One region of the Variovorax sp. OV084 genome, then DNA from elsewhere that is predicted to be linked to it. Evidence: predicted binding sites of a transcription regulator. Region 1 holds the regulator's gene; the other holds the start of a gene.

Region 1 (7,106 bases):
GAGCTCACCCGGCTGAACTCGCACCTCGACGAGATCGAGCGGCTGCTAAAAAAGGGCGGAGAAATCGGCAAGCGCCTCGACTTCCTGATCCAGGAGCTGCACCGCGAGGCCAACACGCTGGGCTCGAAGTCGGCGGCGCTGGAGCTCACGCGCATCGGCGTGGACATGAAGGTCCTGATCGAGCAGATGCGCGAGCAGGTGCAGAACATCGAATGACGACGAGCGAAAGAATGGATTACCCCGGCAATATCTTCGTGGTGGCCGCGCCCAGCGGGGCCGGCAAATCGAGCCTTGTCAAGGCGCTCATGGAGCTCGATTCGGCCGTGCAGCCCTCGGTCTCGCACACGACCCGGTCGCCGCGCGGGCAGGAAAAGCACGGCCGCGAGTACTTTTTTGCCTCGCCGACGGAGTTCGACGCCCTGATCGCGGCGGACGGCTTCGTGGAATGGGCCCATGTGCACGGCCACCGGTACGGCACCTCCAAGAGGGCCATCGAGGAGCGGATCGCCCAGGGGGCCGACGTCATCCTCGAAATCGACTTCCAGGGTGCACTGCAGATCCGCAAGACCTTCGCCAACGCGGTCATGATCTTCATCCTGCCGCCCAGCTGGGAAGAATTGCGCTCCCGCCTCGAACGGCGCGGCGAAGACAGCGCCTCGGTCATCGAATTGCGCCTGAAGAACGCCGCCGAAGAGATGGCCAGGGCGGGGGAATTCGACTTCGTTATAATCAACGAGTTATTTGAGCGCGCGCTTTTCGATCTCAAGGCGATCGTCCACGCTCAGCGGCTCCGGTATTCCGCACAGCGCCGTGCACGTGCCGACACATTCGCCGCACTGAACATCCCCTGATATCCGAGTTCATCCGCTCACAGACAGAAAGATTCTCATCATGGCCCGCATCACCGTCGAAGACTGTCTCGTCAATATTCCGAACCGTTTCCAGCTCGTCCTGGCCGCCACGTACCGTGCGCGCATGCTGAGCCAGGGCCATGCCCCCAAGATCGAGAGCAAGAACAAGCCCGCCGTGACCGCCCTGCGCGAAATCGCCGAAGGCAAGATCGGCCTCGAAATGCTCAAGAAGGTGCCGGGCTGATCTGACGCAGCCCTGCAACGAAAAGGCACCGCAAAGCGGTGCTTTTTTTATGCCTGAACGCGTCCATACAGCGGTCACGCTAAAGTGGTAGCCATGAGCGCGGTAGCCAAATCTCAGTCCCATGCCCCCAAGGGCACGCCGAAGCCGAGTCCGGCTGCGCTGAACGCGGCCGCCGCAAGCTTTGCCGCACTGACCGCGCGCCTCGACTACCTGAGCCCCGAAGACACCGAGCTGGTCCGCCGCGCCTACCGCTTCGCCGACGAGGCCCACCTCGGACAGCTGCGCAACAGCGGCGAGCCGTACATTACCCACCCCATCGCCGTGGCGGCGCAATGCGCCGAGTGGAAGCTCGATGCGCAGGCGCTGATGGCGGCCCTGCTCCACGACGCCATCGAAGACTGCGGCGTCACCAAGCCCGAACTCATCGAGCGCTTTGGCGCCCCGGTGGCCGAACTGGTCGACGGGCTGACCAAGCTCGACAAGCTGCAGTTCAACACCCGCGAAGAAAACCAGGCCGAGTCGTTCCGCAAGATGCTGCTGGCCATGGCGCGCGACGTGCGCGTGATCCTGGTCAAGCTGGCGGACCGCACGCACAACATGCGCACGCTGGCCGATGCGCCGCGCGAGAAGTGGGGTCGCATCTCGCGCGAAACGCTGGAGATCTACGCGCCCATCGCGCATCGCCTCGGGCTGAACCAGACCTACCGCGAGCTGCAGGAGCTGTCGTTCCGGCATCTGAAACCGTGGCGCTATGCCACGCTGTCGAAGGCCGTGGCCAAGGCGCGGGGCCGACGCCGCGACCTGATCCAGAAGGTGCAGCGCGAGGTCGAAACCGCCTTTGCCGCAGCAAACATGACGCTGCGCATCGCGGGGCGCGAGAAAACGCTCTATTCGATCTATCGCAAGATGGAAGAAAAGCACCTGAGCTTCGCCCAGGTGACCGACATCTACGGCTTCCGCCTGATCGTGCCGAACGTGATCGCCTGCTACACCGGCCTGGGCATCCTGCACCAGATGTACAAGCCCCTGCCGGGCAAGTTCAAGGACCACATCGCGATCGCCAAGCTCAACGGCTACCAGTCGCTGCACACCACGCTCGTCGGCCCTGCCGGCGTGAGCGTCGAGTTCCAGTTGAGGACCGAGGCAATGCATGTGGTGGCCGAATCGGGCGTGGCTGCACACTGGCTGTACAAGGCGGCCGAACCGAACGCGGCCAGCAACGACCGGCTGGGCACCAAGTGGCTGCAGTCGCTGCTCGACATTCAGGACGAAACACGCGACGCCGCCGAGTTCTGGGACCACGTCAAGGTCGACCTGTTTCCGGATGCGGTCTATGTGTTCACGCCCAAGAGCCAGATCATGGCCCTGCCCCGCGGCGCCACGGTGGTCGACTTTGCCTACGCCATCCACAGCAACATCGGCGACCACACCTCGGCCGCGCGCATCAACGGCGACCAGGTGCCGCTGCGCACCGAGCTCAAGAACGGCGACGTGGTCGAAGTGATCACCGCGCCGGTGTCGACGCCCAATCCGGCCTGGCTGGGCTTCGTGCGAACCGGCCGGGCGCGCTCCAAGATCCGCCACTATCTGAAGACCCTGGCGCACGCCGAGTCGGAAGGCCTTGGCGAAAAGCTGCTCGCGCAGGCACTGCGCGCCGAAGGCCTGAGCAAGCTGCCCGAGGAAGACGAGGAACACCAGGCGCTGTGGGAGAAGCTGCTGCGCTTCACCGGCAACCGCACCCGCTCCGAACTGCTGACCGACATTGGCCTGGGCAAGCGCATTGCCAGCATTGTCGCGAAGCGGCTGGTGGCAATGCTCTCCGAACTGGGCGAAAGGCCCGATGCGCTGCTGCTGAGCCGCGAGCGCTTCATCTCGCACGAAACCGTGTCGCAGGGGGCGGTCACGCTGGATGGAAGCGAAAACTCGTCGGTGCGCTTTGCGCTGTGCTGCCGGCCGATTCCGGGCGACCAGATCGTCGGCTACCTCGGCCATGGCGAAGGTCTGGTGGTACACACGGAAGACTGCGGCGTTGGCCAGCGGCTGCGCCATAAAGACAGCGAACGCTTCTTCGCCGTCGAGTGGGCGGACGAACCCACGCGCGCCTTCGAGACCGGCGTGGTCATCACCGTGCGCAACGACAAGGGCGTGCTGGCGCGGGTCGCAGCCACGCTGGCCGATGCGGAAGCAGACATCACCCATGTGGAAATGGCCGACGAAACCCCGCAGGATTCGACCGACCTGCGCTTCGTGATCGCCGTGCGCGACCGCACGCATCTGGATGCCGTGTTGCGCGCGGCCCGACGTACCGCGTCGGTGCTGACCGCGTCGAGGACGGTTCCCGCCCCCTGAGGCGCCGTTACGCCGCGGCTGGGCGCGGCGCCGGATAGCTCACGGACAGAATCTCGACCTCGTGCGCCCCGCCCGGCGTGACGAGCTTCACCACGTCGCCTTCGCGCGACTTGAGCAGCGCCCGCGCAATCGGCGAAATCCAGCTGACCTGCGACTTCGCGCTCTCCGCTTCGTCGATGCCTAGGATCGTGACGCTGCGCTCGTCACCCATCTCGTCGGCATAGCGAACGGTGGCGCCGAAGAAGATCTGATCGCGACCGTGGTGCACCGAAGGATCGGTGACCTCCGCGATTTCGAGGCGCTTGGTGAGAAAACGGATGCGGCGATCGATCTCGCGCAGGCGCTTCTTGCCGTAGAGGTAGTCGCCGTTCTCGGAGCGGTCACCGTTCTTGGCCGCCCAATGCACGGTTTCGACGATCTTCGGCCGCTCCTCGTCCATCAGCTGCAACAGTTCGTCGCGCAGGCGCGCGTAGCCTTCGGGGGTGATGTAGTTCTTGCTGCCTGCGGGCAACGGAGGCAAAGCGCCATCGGCGCCGTCGTCATCCCCGTCAGAGTCTGTTTCCTTGGTGAATGCCTTGCTCAAAGCAGAATCCTCCAAATGAAAAAAGCCCGCAACTTTCGTTGCGAGCTTTTCTTGTAATGGTGCGGCTGGCAGGAATTGAACCCACGACCCCTTGGTTCGTAGCCAAGTACTCTATCCAACTGAGCTACAGCCGCACAGCTTGCAATTATAGCCCGCTTTCTTCGACCCTTTTTGCATTTGCCCGGCCGAATCCACGCGAAGGCACAAAAGAAAAATGCCCGGAAGATGAATCTTCCGGGCATTTCTGGAGATGGTGCGGCTGGCAGGAATTGAACCCACGACCCCTTGGTTCGTAGCCAAGTACTCTATCCAACTGAGCTACAGCCGCTGAGCCTTCGATTATAGCCTGTTCTGAGGCTCGTTCCGAAAACGGGCAAAAACAAGAAGCAGTGGTAGGCCGTGATGGGCTTGAACCATCGACCAACGGATTATGAGTCCGCTGCTCTAACCAACTGAGCTAACGGCCCACGCGGCACGATTCTATTCGCGCTGCGGCGCCTACTTGCGATGGCTCAGCGCATTGCTCACCAGGCGCGACGTGATGTCGACGATCTGGATCATGCGCTCGTAGGGCATGCGCGTCGGCCCGATCACGCCCAGCGTACCCACGACCTGTCCATCGACCTCGTAGTTGGCGCTGACGATGGAGAGTTCTTCGAAGGGCACCACCTGGCTTTCGCCGCCAATGAAGATGCGCACCCCTTCGGCCTTGCTCGACACGTCGAGCAGGCGCATCAACTGGGCCTTCTGCTCGAAGAGTTCGAAGGCACGGCGCAACTGCCCCATGTCGCTGGAGAAATCGCTCACCGCCAGCAGGTTGCGCTCACCGGAGATCACGACGTCGTCTTCCTGCGCCTCGTTCAGCACTTCGGAACTGACCTGCACCGCGGCCTGCATCAGCGCAGCGATCTCGCCACGCAGCTTTTCGACCTCGGACTGGAGACGATCGCGCACCTGCTCGATAGTCAGGCCCGCATAGTGCGCATTGATGTAGTTCGAGGCCTCGACCAGCTGCGACTGCGAATAGTCGGCCTCCGGAAAGATCACCCTGTTCTGCACGTCGCCATCGGGCGAGACGATGATCACCAGCAGGCGCCGGTCAGAGAGCTTCAGGAACTCGATCTGCTTGAACACCGAAGCGCGCCGCGGCGCCATCACCACGCCAACGAACTGCGACAGGTTCGACAACAGATGCGCCGCATTGGCGATCACTTTCTGCGGCTGGTCGGGCGCGAGGCTCGGCGTGCTCATCTGTTCGCGCTGCGCGGTCAGCATGGTGTCGACGAAGAGGCGGTATCCACGGTGCGTCGGAATGCGGCCGGCCGAGGTGTGCGGGCTGGCGATCAGCCCCAGCGCCTCGAGGTCGGACATGACGTTGCGGATGGTCGCTGGCGACAGATCGAGCCCCGAGGAACGCGACAGCGTGCGCGAGCCGACGGGTTGCCCGTCGGCGATGTAGCGCTCGACGAGCGTCTTGAGCAGCAACTTGGCACGGTCGTCCAGCATTGCAAGATTTTAGTGTTGTAATTTGTGAGATATGACCTCTCGCTTTCGTCACGTCGCCCTGATCGGCAAATACCAGGCTTCCGGCGCCCGGGCGCAGGCGGACTCGCGCGACGGCGTCATGGAAGGCATTGGCGCCTTCCTCGAATCGCAAGGCTGCACGGTGTTCGTCGAGCGCTCGACCTGCGAGGAAGACGATGACGGCGCCCCTGCCCATCCACGCTACGAAGCCCTGAGCGTCGAGGAAATCGGCCAGCGCTGCGACCTCGGCCTGGTAGTCGGCGGCGACGGCACCATGCTCGGCATCGGCCGGCAGCTCGCCAGCTATGGCATCCCGCTGATCGGCATCAACCGCGGCCGGCTCGGCTTCATCACCGACATTCCGCTCGACAACTACCAGGCCACGCTGATCCCGATGCTGGCCGGCGAGTACGAGGAAGACCACCGCAGCCTGATGCACGCACAGGTCGTGCGCGACGGCGCCTCGGTGTTCGACGCGCTCGCCATGAACGACGTGGTCGTCAACCGCGGCGCCACCTCCGGCATGGTCGAGTTGCGCGTATCGGTGGGCCGCCATTTCGTGGCCAACCAGCGCGCCGACGGCCTGATCATCGCCACGCCCACAGGCTCGACGGCCTACGCACTGTCGGCCGGTGGGCCGCTGCTGCATCCGGCCGTGCCGGGCTGGGTGCTGGTACCGATCGCACCGCACACGCTGTCGAACCGCCCCGTGCTGCTGCCCGACGCCGACGAGATCGTGATCGAGCTGGTGGGCGGGCGTGACGCCAGCGCCAATTTCGACATGCAGTCGCTGGCCTCGCTCGCAATCGGCGACCGCGTGGTGGTGCGCCGCTCCGATTTCCGCGTGCGCTTTTTGCACCCGCGCGGCTGGAGCTATTTCGACACCTTGCGCAAGAAACTTCACTGGAACGAAGGGGGCTCCTGAAATGGCGCTGCGACGCATCGCACTGCGCGACTTCGTGATCGTGCGATCACTCGAACTCGACCTGTCCGGCGGCTTCACGGTATTGACCGGCGAAACCGGCGCGGGCAAATCCATCCTGATCGACGCGCTGCAACTGGCGCTGGGCAACCGCGCCGACGCTGGCGCGGTGCGCGAAGGGGCCGAACGGCTCGACGTGAGTGCCGAATTCGACGCCGACCCCGCCCTGGACACCTGGCTCGACGAAGGCGGCTTCGAAGCCGGCGACGCGCTGCTGCTGCGCCGCACCGTCGACCTGCAGGGCCGCAGCCGCGGCTGGATCAACGGCAGCCCAGCCACGGCCACGCAGTTGCGCGAGCTCGGCGACCGCCTGCTCGACATCCACGGCCAGCACGCCTGGCAAAGCCTGACGCGGCCTGAGGCAGTGCGCGGCCTGCTCGACGCCTACGCAGGCGTGCGCACCGATGCGCTCGACGCCGCGTGGCAAAGCTGGCGGCAGGCACTTTCCGCACTCGAACACGCGCGCTCGGCGCAGGACTCGCTGCAGCGCGAACGCGAGCGGCTGCAATGGCAGATTTCCGAAGTCGCCAAGCTCGCACCGGGCGTCGACGAGTGGGAAGAGCTGTCGACCAA
Region 2 (7,106 bases), on a different contig from region 1:
CCCGGCGGCCACACCGGGCTCGACGGCTCGCCGATGGAAAAGCTCTACCTCGTGCTCGAAGGCCAGCTGCATGTGGTCGGTGAGACCGACGGCGTGCACCAGGAAGACGTGCTCGAGCAGTACGACAGCTGCCGCTTCGCACCCGGCGAGAAGCGGCAGCTCGAAAACCGCAGCAACCGCCCGGTGCTAGTGGCGTTGGTGATGCCGAATGCGCCACCGGCCTAGCGCTCGCACCCCCTTCGGTCATTCATTGCTCATCGAACAAATCAACGGAGACAAGACGCATGAAGAAGAAGACTTTCCCCTGGAGCCGCCGACAGGCACTCACCGCGGCCGCGGCGCTCGCGGCCTGCACGCTGGGCAGCAACGGCGCGCTGGCGCAGGGCGCATGGCCGGGCACGCAGCCGATCAAGCTGGTGGTGCCGTTCACGGCAGGCAGCGGCACCGACATCGTCGCGCGCCTCGTGGCCGAGAAGCTCGGGCCGGCGCTGGGCACGAGCGTGATCGTCGACAACAAGCCCGGCGCGGGCGGAACCCTGGGCGCGGCCATCACGGCCAAGTCACCGGCCGACGGGTACACGCTGCTGGTGCATTCAGCGGGGCACCTCGTGAATCCATGGATCTACAAGGGCCTGTCGTACGACACGATCAAGGACTTCACCGGCATCACGCCGATGGCGAGCCTGCCCAACGTGCTGGTGACCGCGCCCGCGCATTTCACGAACGTGCAGGACCTGGTCGCGAAGGTCAAGGCAAAGCCGGGCAGCTTCAACTACGGATCGGCTGGCAACGGCTCGGCCACGCACATGAACGCGGAGGTGTTCCGCCTCGCGGCCGGGCTCGATGCGCAGCACGTGCCCTTCCGCGGCACGCCCGAGGCGATGACCGAGGTGATGTCGGGCCGCGTCGACTGGTTCTTCGCGCCGATGGTGTCGGCGCTGCCGCTCATCAAGAGCGGCAAGCTGCAGGCGCTGGCCGTGGGAACCGCCCAACGCTCGCCCGCCTTGCCCGATGCCCCAACCACCGTGGAAGCCGGCGTGCCAGGTTCGGCGTATTTGTTCTGGGTCGGCCTCTTCGCCCCGGCAAAGACGCCGCAACCCGTGGTGGAGCGGCTTCAGGCCGAGGTCGCGAAGATCATGGTGTCGCCCGAGCTGAAAGAGCGGCTGGAGAAGCTCGGCGCCGAGCCGTTCACGATGCAGTCGGCACAGTTCAACAAGTTCATCGTCGACGAAACCGCCAAGGCGCAGCAGGTGGTCAAGGCTGCGAGCATTAAGGTGGACTGACACGACACAAAGCGGGAAGCCCCGTCCTTCCTGCGCTGCATGAGGTACGCCTCATCTTGTCCGAAACTCCAAGGCCGACAACGAAAGTCTCTCGCCTCAAGAGGAGAGCTGACTCGCCTCATCATTTGGTGCTCAGAGCTTGGCAGGATGAAGGTTCGCAGACGCAGTTGGTCCGCCGAAGCACATCCTCAGGCACTGCAAACGATGACCGAGGTCGGACGACTCGCCTATCTTTCCATCAAACAGCTCTCCCAGCAGCCTCCGGCTCTTGGGAAGATCCATGCCTCCGGTGGCATATTTCAACGCGAGAGTAGGCAACAGCCTGTGCACCTTAGCCAACAACCCCCAGCCCTCAGATTCAGGGAAACGTGCAATCAAGGCGTGACGGTATCGCCAGCCGGTTGCCGGGTTGAAATTGACCGCCAGAATTTTCCCTCCACGTCCCGACCCGTCGATGAATGCTTCCGGGGTGCAGATCAACTCGAAAGGGATCTGTACGTAGGCGGTGTAGTTCGCCATCATGAAGGCTTCGATGCTCGTCATGCGGCCAATGGCATCCTGGCTGTTCGCGGCAAAGACCCTGATCAATTTTCTGTGCTCTGACTCATACTCAAACAGCAAAATGTCAACTCCGTTAGCCTTTCGAATTAATCGGGCATAAACGCCGGTTTCTTTGCGAAAGTTATAGAGGACCAGGGGATGGAGCCTGTCGGGCTGCTGTAATGCGCGCTCGAAGAGCCGCCGAAAGTTCGCCAGCCTGTAAGGTTTTTCGAAGCGGAAACTTCGGGTCTGTTGCGGGTTGTCGATGGTCGGGGCTGGGATTCTCCGAGATTTATCGAAAACCAACAGCAGCTGGTCTGAATCAATTGAAAATTCTGGCATCCATCGAAGATCCTCGGTGTGCCAAATGTGAATAAGGATTGATCGAACAGCACCGTAGCGCTGCATAAGCCGGAGAACTGGAAGCTCGTCGTTCCAAAAGACATTGCCCAATGCAAAACCGCCGTCCATATAGACATGTATATCGCCGCTGGCTCCCATGCCGAAATACCGAGACACCAGCGCCCACAGAAGCGTCGAAAGCTCCCACGGGACTGCTTTGAACAATGAAAGCTTGTCGAGCAGCTGCCCTATATCGGTTTTTTCCAGAGCGGTAGCTTCGGGCGGTGGTTGGGAGACCTCATATGCCTTCTTGCGGCTCTCCGCACCTGACCAGAACACGCGCGGGCTTTCCGCCTCCAACGGCTTCAGCCCCAGAGCTTTGGCGCGCTGCAGGAAAGCATAGGCTTTGTCTATCTTCTTCTCGACGAAGCACTCCACCATCAATTCCCAAAGGCCCAAAGCCTGTTCTTCGCTGATGGAATTCTTTAAGGTCCGAACGCGCTCAACGAACTCCTTTCGCCATATCACCAGATTGTCATTCAACATCTGGAAATTGACGGTATGAGCATCGACAGGGCCTTTTGGCCCATAGTTTCTCTCGAAAAACAAATTGATTTGCTCAATCGATGGTCGCCTTGGTGCAGTCGGCATGAGCCCAAGGACGTGAGCATCGATAGCCTCAGGAAAAGGCCCCTGCATGTAGGTCGCGCAAACTGGGCAGCGAGTGCTGACGGAATATTCGGCCAACTCGTGCCATCCGCCCTTTCCCTCCCGAGTACAGGGGATGCATTTCCACCAGGCCATCGATCACTCCTGTTCTCAATCGTTAGAAAAGCTCCGTCACTCTCGATTCATGTCAATTTGTTACGCGCAAGATTAAGGGCACGGCGGGGACCGGTCCATCACCCAAATTAGGTATCGCGGCGCGCGCGAGGCGTCCGAAAGCAACTCTGAAAGATGCTGGGCCCTACGCAAGCCGATGCCCATCCGCGAGATAGCGAGGTGCACAGGCCTGTCTCGCAACATCGCAAAGAAGTACCTGCGAGCGACCGACGAAACGTCGCGCTACACGAAGCGTACGGAAGTCCGCCCACTTGAATCGTCACCGATTGCCCTTATGATTAGCACTCGCTGCTGATGAGTGCTAACAGCCCTCGCTTCCAGTCGATGGGCTGCCGGCCTCCGGTCCGGCACCCGACCACAAAACCCGTTTCTTATCCATACATCCAGGAGATGCAATGAAACTTCGTCCTTTGGCCGATCGCGTGATCGTCAAGCGTGTTGACAGCGAAACCAAGACCGCCTCCGGCATCGTCATCCCCGACGCAGCCGCTGAAAAACCCGATCAGGGTGAAGTCCTGGCCGTGGGCCCGGGCAAGCGCAACGACAAGGGCGAACTGGCCGCACTGACCGTCAAGGTCGGCGACCGCGTCCTGTTCGGCAAGTACAGCGGCCAGACCGTCAAGGTCGGCGGTGACGAATTGCTCGTCATGAAGGAAGACGACCTGTTCGCGGTCGTCGAGAAGTAATTCAAACATCCCATTCGGAGTAAACAAACATGGCAGCAAAAGACGTAGTCTTCGGCGGTGAAGCCCGCGCACGCATGGTCGAGGGTGTCAACATCCTGGCCAACGCAGTCAAGGTGACCCTGGGCCCCAAGGGCCGCAACGTGGTGCTCGAGCGCTCGTTCGGCGCCCCCACCGTCACCAAGGACGGTGTGTCGGTCGCCAAGGAAATCGAACTCAAGGACAAGCTGCAGAACATGGGCGCCCAGCTCGTGAAGGAAGTGGCTTCCAAGACTTCGGACAACGCCGGTGACGGCACCACCACCGCGACCGTGCTGGCACAAGCCATCGTTCGCGAAGGTTTCAAGCTGGTGGCTGCCGGCATGAACCCTATGGACCTGAAGCGCGGCATCGACAAGGCTGTCACGGCCCTGGTCGCCGAGCTGAAGAAGGCTTCCAAGCCCACCACCACGTCGAAGGAAATCGCTCAAGTCGGCTCGATCTCGGCCAACAGCGACGAAACCATCGGCAAGCTCATCGCTGACGCGATGGACAAGGTCGGCAAGGAAGGCGTGATCACTGTCGAAGACGGCAAGTCGCTGGACAGCGAACTCGACGTCGTCGAAGGCATGCAGTTCGACCGCGGCTACCTGTCGCCCTACTTCATCAACAACCCCGAGAAGCAATCGGCGCTGCTCGACAACCCCTTCGTGCTGCTGTTCGACAAGAAGATCAGCAACATCCGTGACCTGCTCCCCACGCTGGAACAAGTCGCCAAGGCTGGCCGTCCGCTGCTGATCATTGCCGAAGAAGTCGAAGGCGAAGCCCTGGCTACGCTGGTCGTGAACACGATCCGCGGCATCCTGAAGGTCGTGGCTGTCAAGGCTCCTGGCTTCGGCGACCGCCGCAAGGCCATGCTGGAAGACATCGCCATCCTGACGGGCGGCAAGGTCATCGCTGAAGAAGTGGGCCTGACGCTCGAAAAGGTGACGCTGGCCGACCTGGGCCAAGCCAAGCGCATCGAAGTGGGCAAGGAAAACACGATCATCATCGACGGCGCCGGTGCCGCTGGCGACATCGAAGCCCGCGTGAAGCAAGTGCGCGTGCAGATCGAAGAAGCCACGAGCGACTACGACCGTGAAAAGCTGCAAGAGCGCGTGGCCAAGCTGGCCGGCGGCGTTGCAGTGATCAAGGTTGGCGCTGCCACCGAGGTCGAAATGAAGGAAAAGAAGGCTCGCGTCGAAGACGCCCTGCACGCTACCCGCGCTGCAGTGGAAGAAGGCGTCGTGGCTGGCGGCGGCGTGGCTCTGCTGCGTGCCAAGCAAGCCGTGGGCGAGTCGGTCAAGGGCGACAACGCTGACCAGGAAGCCGGCATCAAGCTGGTGCTCAAGGCCATCGAAGCTCCCCTGCGCGAAATCGTGAACAACGCCGGCGGCGAAGCCTCGGTGGTGGTGAACGCTGTGTTGGCCGGCAAGGGCAACTACGGCTTCAACGCTGCGAACGACACGTACGGCGACATGCTCGAGCTGGGCATCCTGGACCCGACGAAGGTCACCCGCACCGCACTGCAGAACGCCGCTTCGGTGTCCTCGCTGCTGCTGACGACCGAAGCCATGGTCGCTGACGCGCCCAAGGACGAGTCTGGCGCCGGCGGCGGCATGCCCGACATGGGCGGCATGGGCGGAATGGGCGGCATGGGCATGTAATGCCCGGCTGAGCACTGCTCACCAAAAGAAGAAGGGCCGCGAAAGCGGCCCTTTTTTATTGCCTGTGCCAGTTACTGAAACTGGTCTCGCAGCGCCGCATAGAGCACCTGAAAGCGTGTGTGGCGCGCGCTGTGCACAGCGGCTCCTTCGGTCGACGGAATCAACTGCTGCTGCACCGGCGGCAGCTTGCACACCTCGGCCACCGCGCCTCCATCGGCCAGCCACGCCAGCCGCGCTGCCCCCAACGCCCCGCCCGTCTCGCTTCCCGCATAGAGCGTCAGCGGCACCTGGAAGATGTCGGCCAGCAACTGGCCCCACCACACGCTGCGTGCACCACCGCCCACCAGCGCCACTTCGCGCAGCGGCATGTCGGCCGGCAGCCGCAGGGTGTCGAAGCCATCGCGCAGCCCGAAGCTCACGCCCTCGACCACGGCGTAGGCGATTTCCGCCGGACCGTGTGCATGCGTCAGCCCGAACAGCACGCCCTGCGCATTGGGGTTGTTGTGCGGCGAGCGTTCGCCCGAGAGATACGGCAGGAACAGCGGGCAGCGCTCGCGCTGCGCCAGCGAGATGGACGCCGCCGCTTCGAGCAGCGCGGCTTCGTCGACGAACCGGAAGGTCTTTGCCGCCCAACTCACCGCGCTCGCGGCCGAGAGCATCACCGACATCTGGTGCCAGCGCTTCGGCAACGCATGGCAGAAGGCGTGCATCGCCTGCGCGGGGTTCGGCAAGAAGCGGTCGGTCGACACGAACACCACACCCGATGTGCCGAGCGACACAAAACCCTGCCCCGGCTCGACCAGCCCCATGCCGACCGCGCTGGCCGCGTTATCGCCAGCACCGCCGGCAATCAGCACCGCACCACCGCCACCCACGCCCCAGCGCGCCGCAAACTCGGGCTTGAGCTGCGCCGACACCTCGCTGCCCTCGACCAGGCGCGGCATCTGCGCACGCGTGAGCCCGGTGGCAGCGAGCAATTCGTCGGACCAGTCGCGCGCACCCACGTCGAGCCACAGCGTGCCGGCCGCGTCCGACATCTCGCTGACCGCCTCGCCGCTGAGCATGAAGCGCAGCCAGTCCTTCGGCAGCAGCACGCGCGCAACGCGGCGGAAAACTTCGGGCTCGTGCTCGCGCACCCACAACAGCTTGGGCGCCGTGAACCCCGGCATCGCGAGGTTGCCCGCAATCTCGCCGAGCCGCGGTACGGCACGCGCAAGCGCTTCGCACTGCGCGCCACTGCGTCCGTCGTTCCAGAGAATCGCGGGGCGCAGCACCTGGCCCGCTTCGTCGAGCAGCGTGGCGCCGTGCATCTGGCCCGACAGGCCGATTGCACGCACCGCCGCAAGCTCTTCGGGATGCGACTTGCCGAGCGTGCGCATTACCTCTTCGAGCGCATGCCACCACTGCTGCGGCGCCTGCTCCGACCACAACGGTTGCGGCCGTTCGACCGTGAGCGGTGCGCGGGCCACGCCCACGATGCGGTGGTCGTCGGCGAGCAAAAGCGCCTTGAGCTCGGACGTGCCGAGGTCGAGTCCCAGATACAAGATGAGCCCCCTGGTTTTCTGCTGCGTGCTCAGGAAGAGACGCCGCTGCCGAAGCGCGTGTCGGCCTGCCGGCGGAATTCGCTCGGCGTCATGCCCTTGATTTCAAGGAAGCGCCGGTTGAAGTTCGCCACGTTGTTGAAGCCCACCTGGTAACAGATGTCGGTCACGTAGTGATCGGTCTGCATC

The links. The regulator HrcA, encoded in region 1, represses chaperone genes, less so after heat shock. The targets are predictions, from matches to a motif close to TTAGCACTCNNNNNNNNNGAGTGCTAA.
Region 2: the regulator HrcA is predicted to act here: its motif matches at 3,287-3,313, upstream of BMW87_RS09470 (co-chaperone GroES).

What each region holds. Positions count from the first base shown of each region.
Region 1 covers NZ_FOII01000025.1:13,366-20,471, reverse strand. The annotation lists gene BMW87_RS31510 (YicC/YloC family endoribonuclease) at 1-216, shown strand, start outside; gene gmk (guanylate kinase) at 231-851, shown strand; gene rpoZ (DNA-directed RNA polymerase subunit omega) at 892-1,095, shown strand; gene BMW87_RS31495 (RelA/SpoT family protein) at 1,189-3,444, shown strand; gene greB (transcription elongation factor GreB) at 3,452-4,027, opposite strand; tRNA gene BMW87_RS31485 (tRNA-Arg) at 4,085-4,161, opposite strand; tRNA gene BMW87_RS31480 (tRNA-Arg) at 4,279-4,355, opposite strand; tRNA gene BMW87_RS31475 (tRNA-Ile) at 4,418-4,494, opposite strand; gene hrcA (heat-inducible transcriptional repressor HrcA) at 4,526-5,533, opposite strand; gene BMW87_RS31465 (NAD kinase) at 5,565-6,476, shown strand; gene recN (DNA repair protein RecN) at 6,478-7,106, shown strand, end outside.
Region 2 covers NZ_FOII01000002.1:667,033-674,138, forward strand. The annotation lists gene BMW87_RS09455 (cupin domain-containing protein) at 1-225, shown strand, start outside; gene BMW87_RS09460 (Bug family tripartite tricarboxylate transporter substrate binding protein) at 285-1,283, shown strand; gene BMW87_RS09465 (hypothetical protein) at 1,416-2,969, opposite strand; gene BMW87_RS09470 (co-chaperone GroES) at 3,404-3,694, shown strand; gene groL (chaperonin GroEL) at 3,724-5,376, shown strand; gene xylB (xylulokinase) at 5,448-6,920, opposite strand; gene BMW87_RS09485 (AraC family transcriptional regulator) at 6,950-7,106, opposite strand, start outside.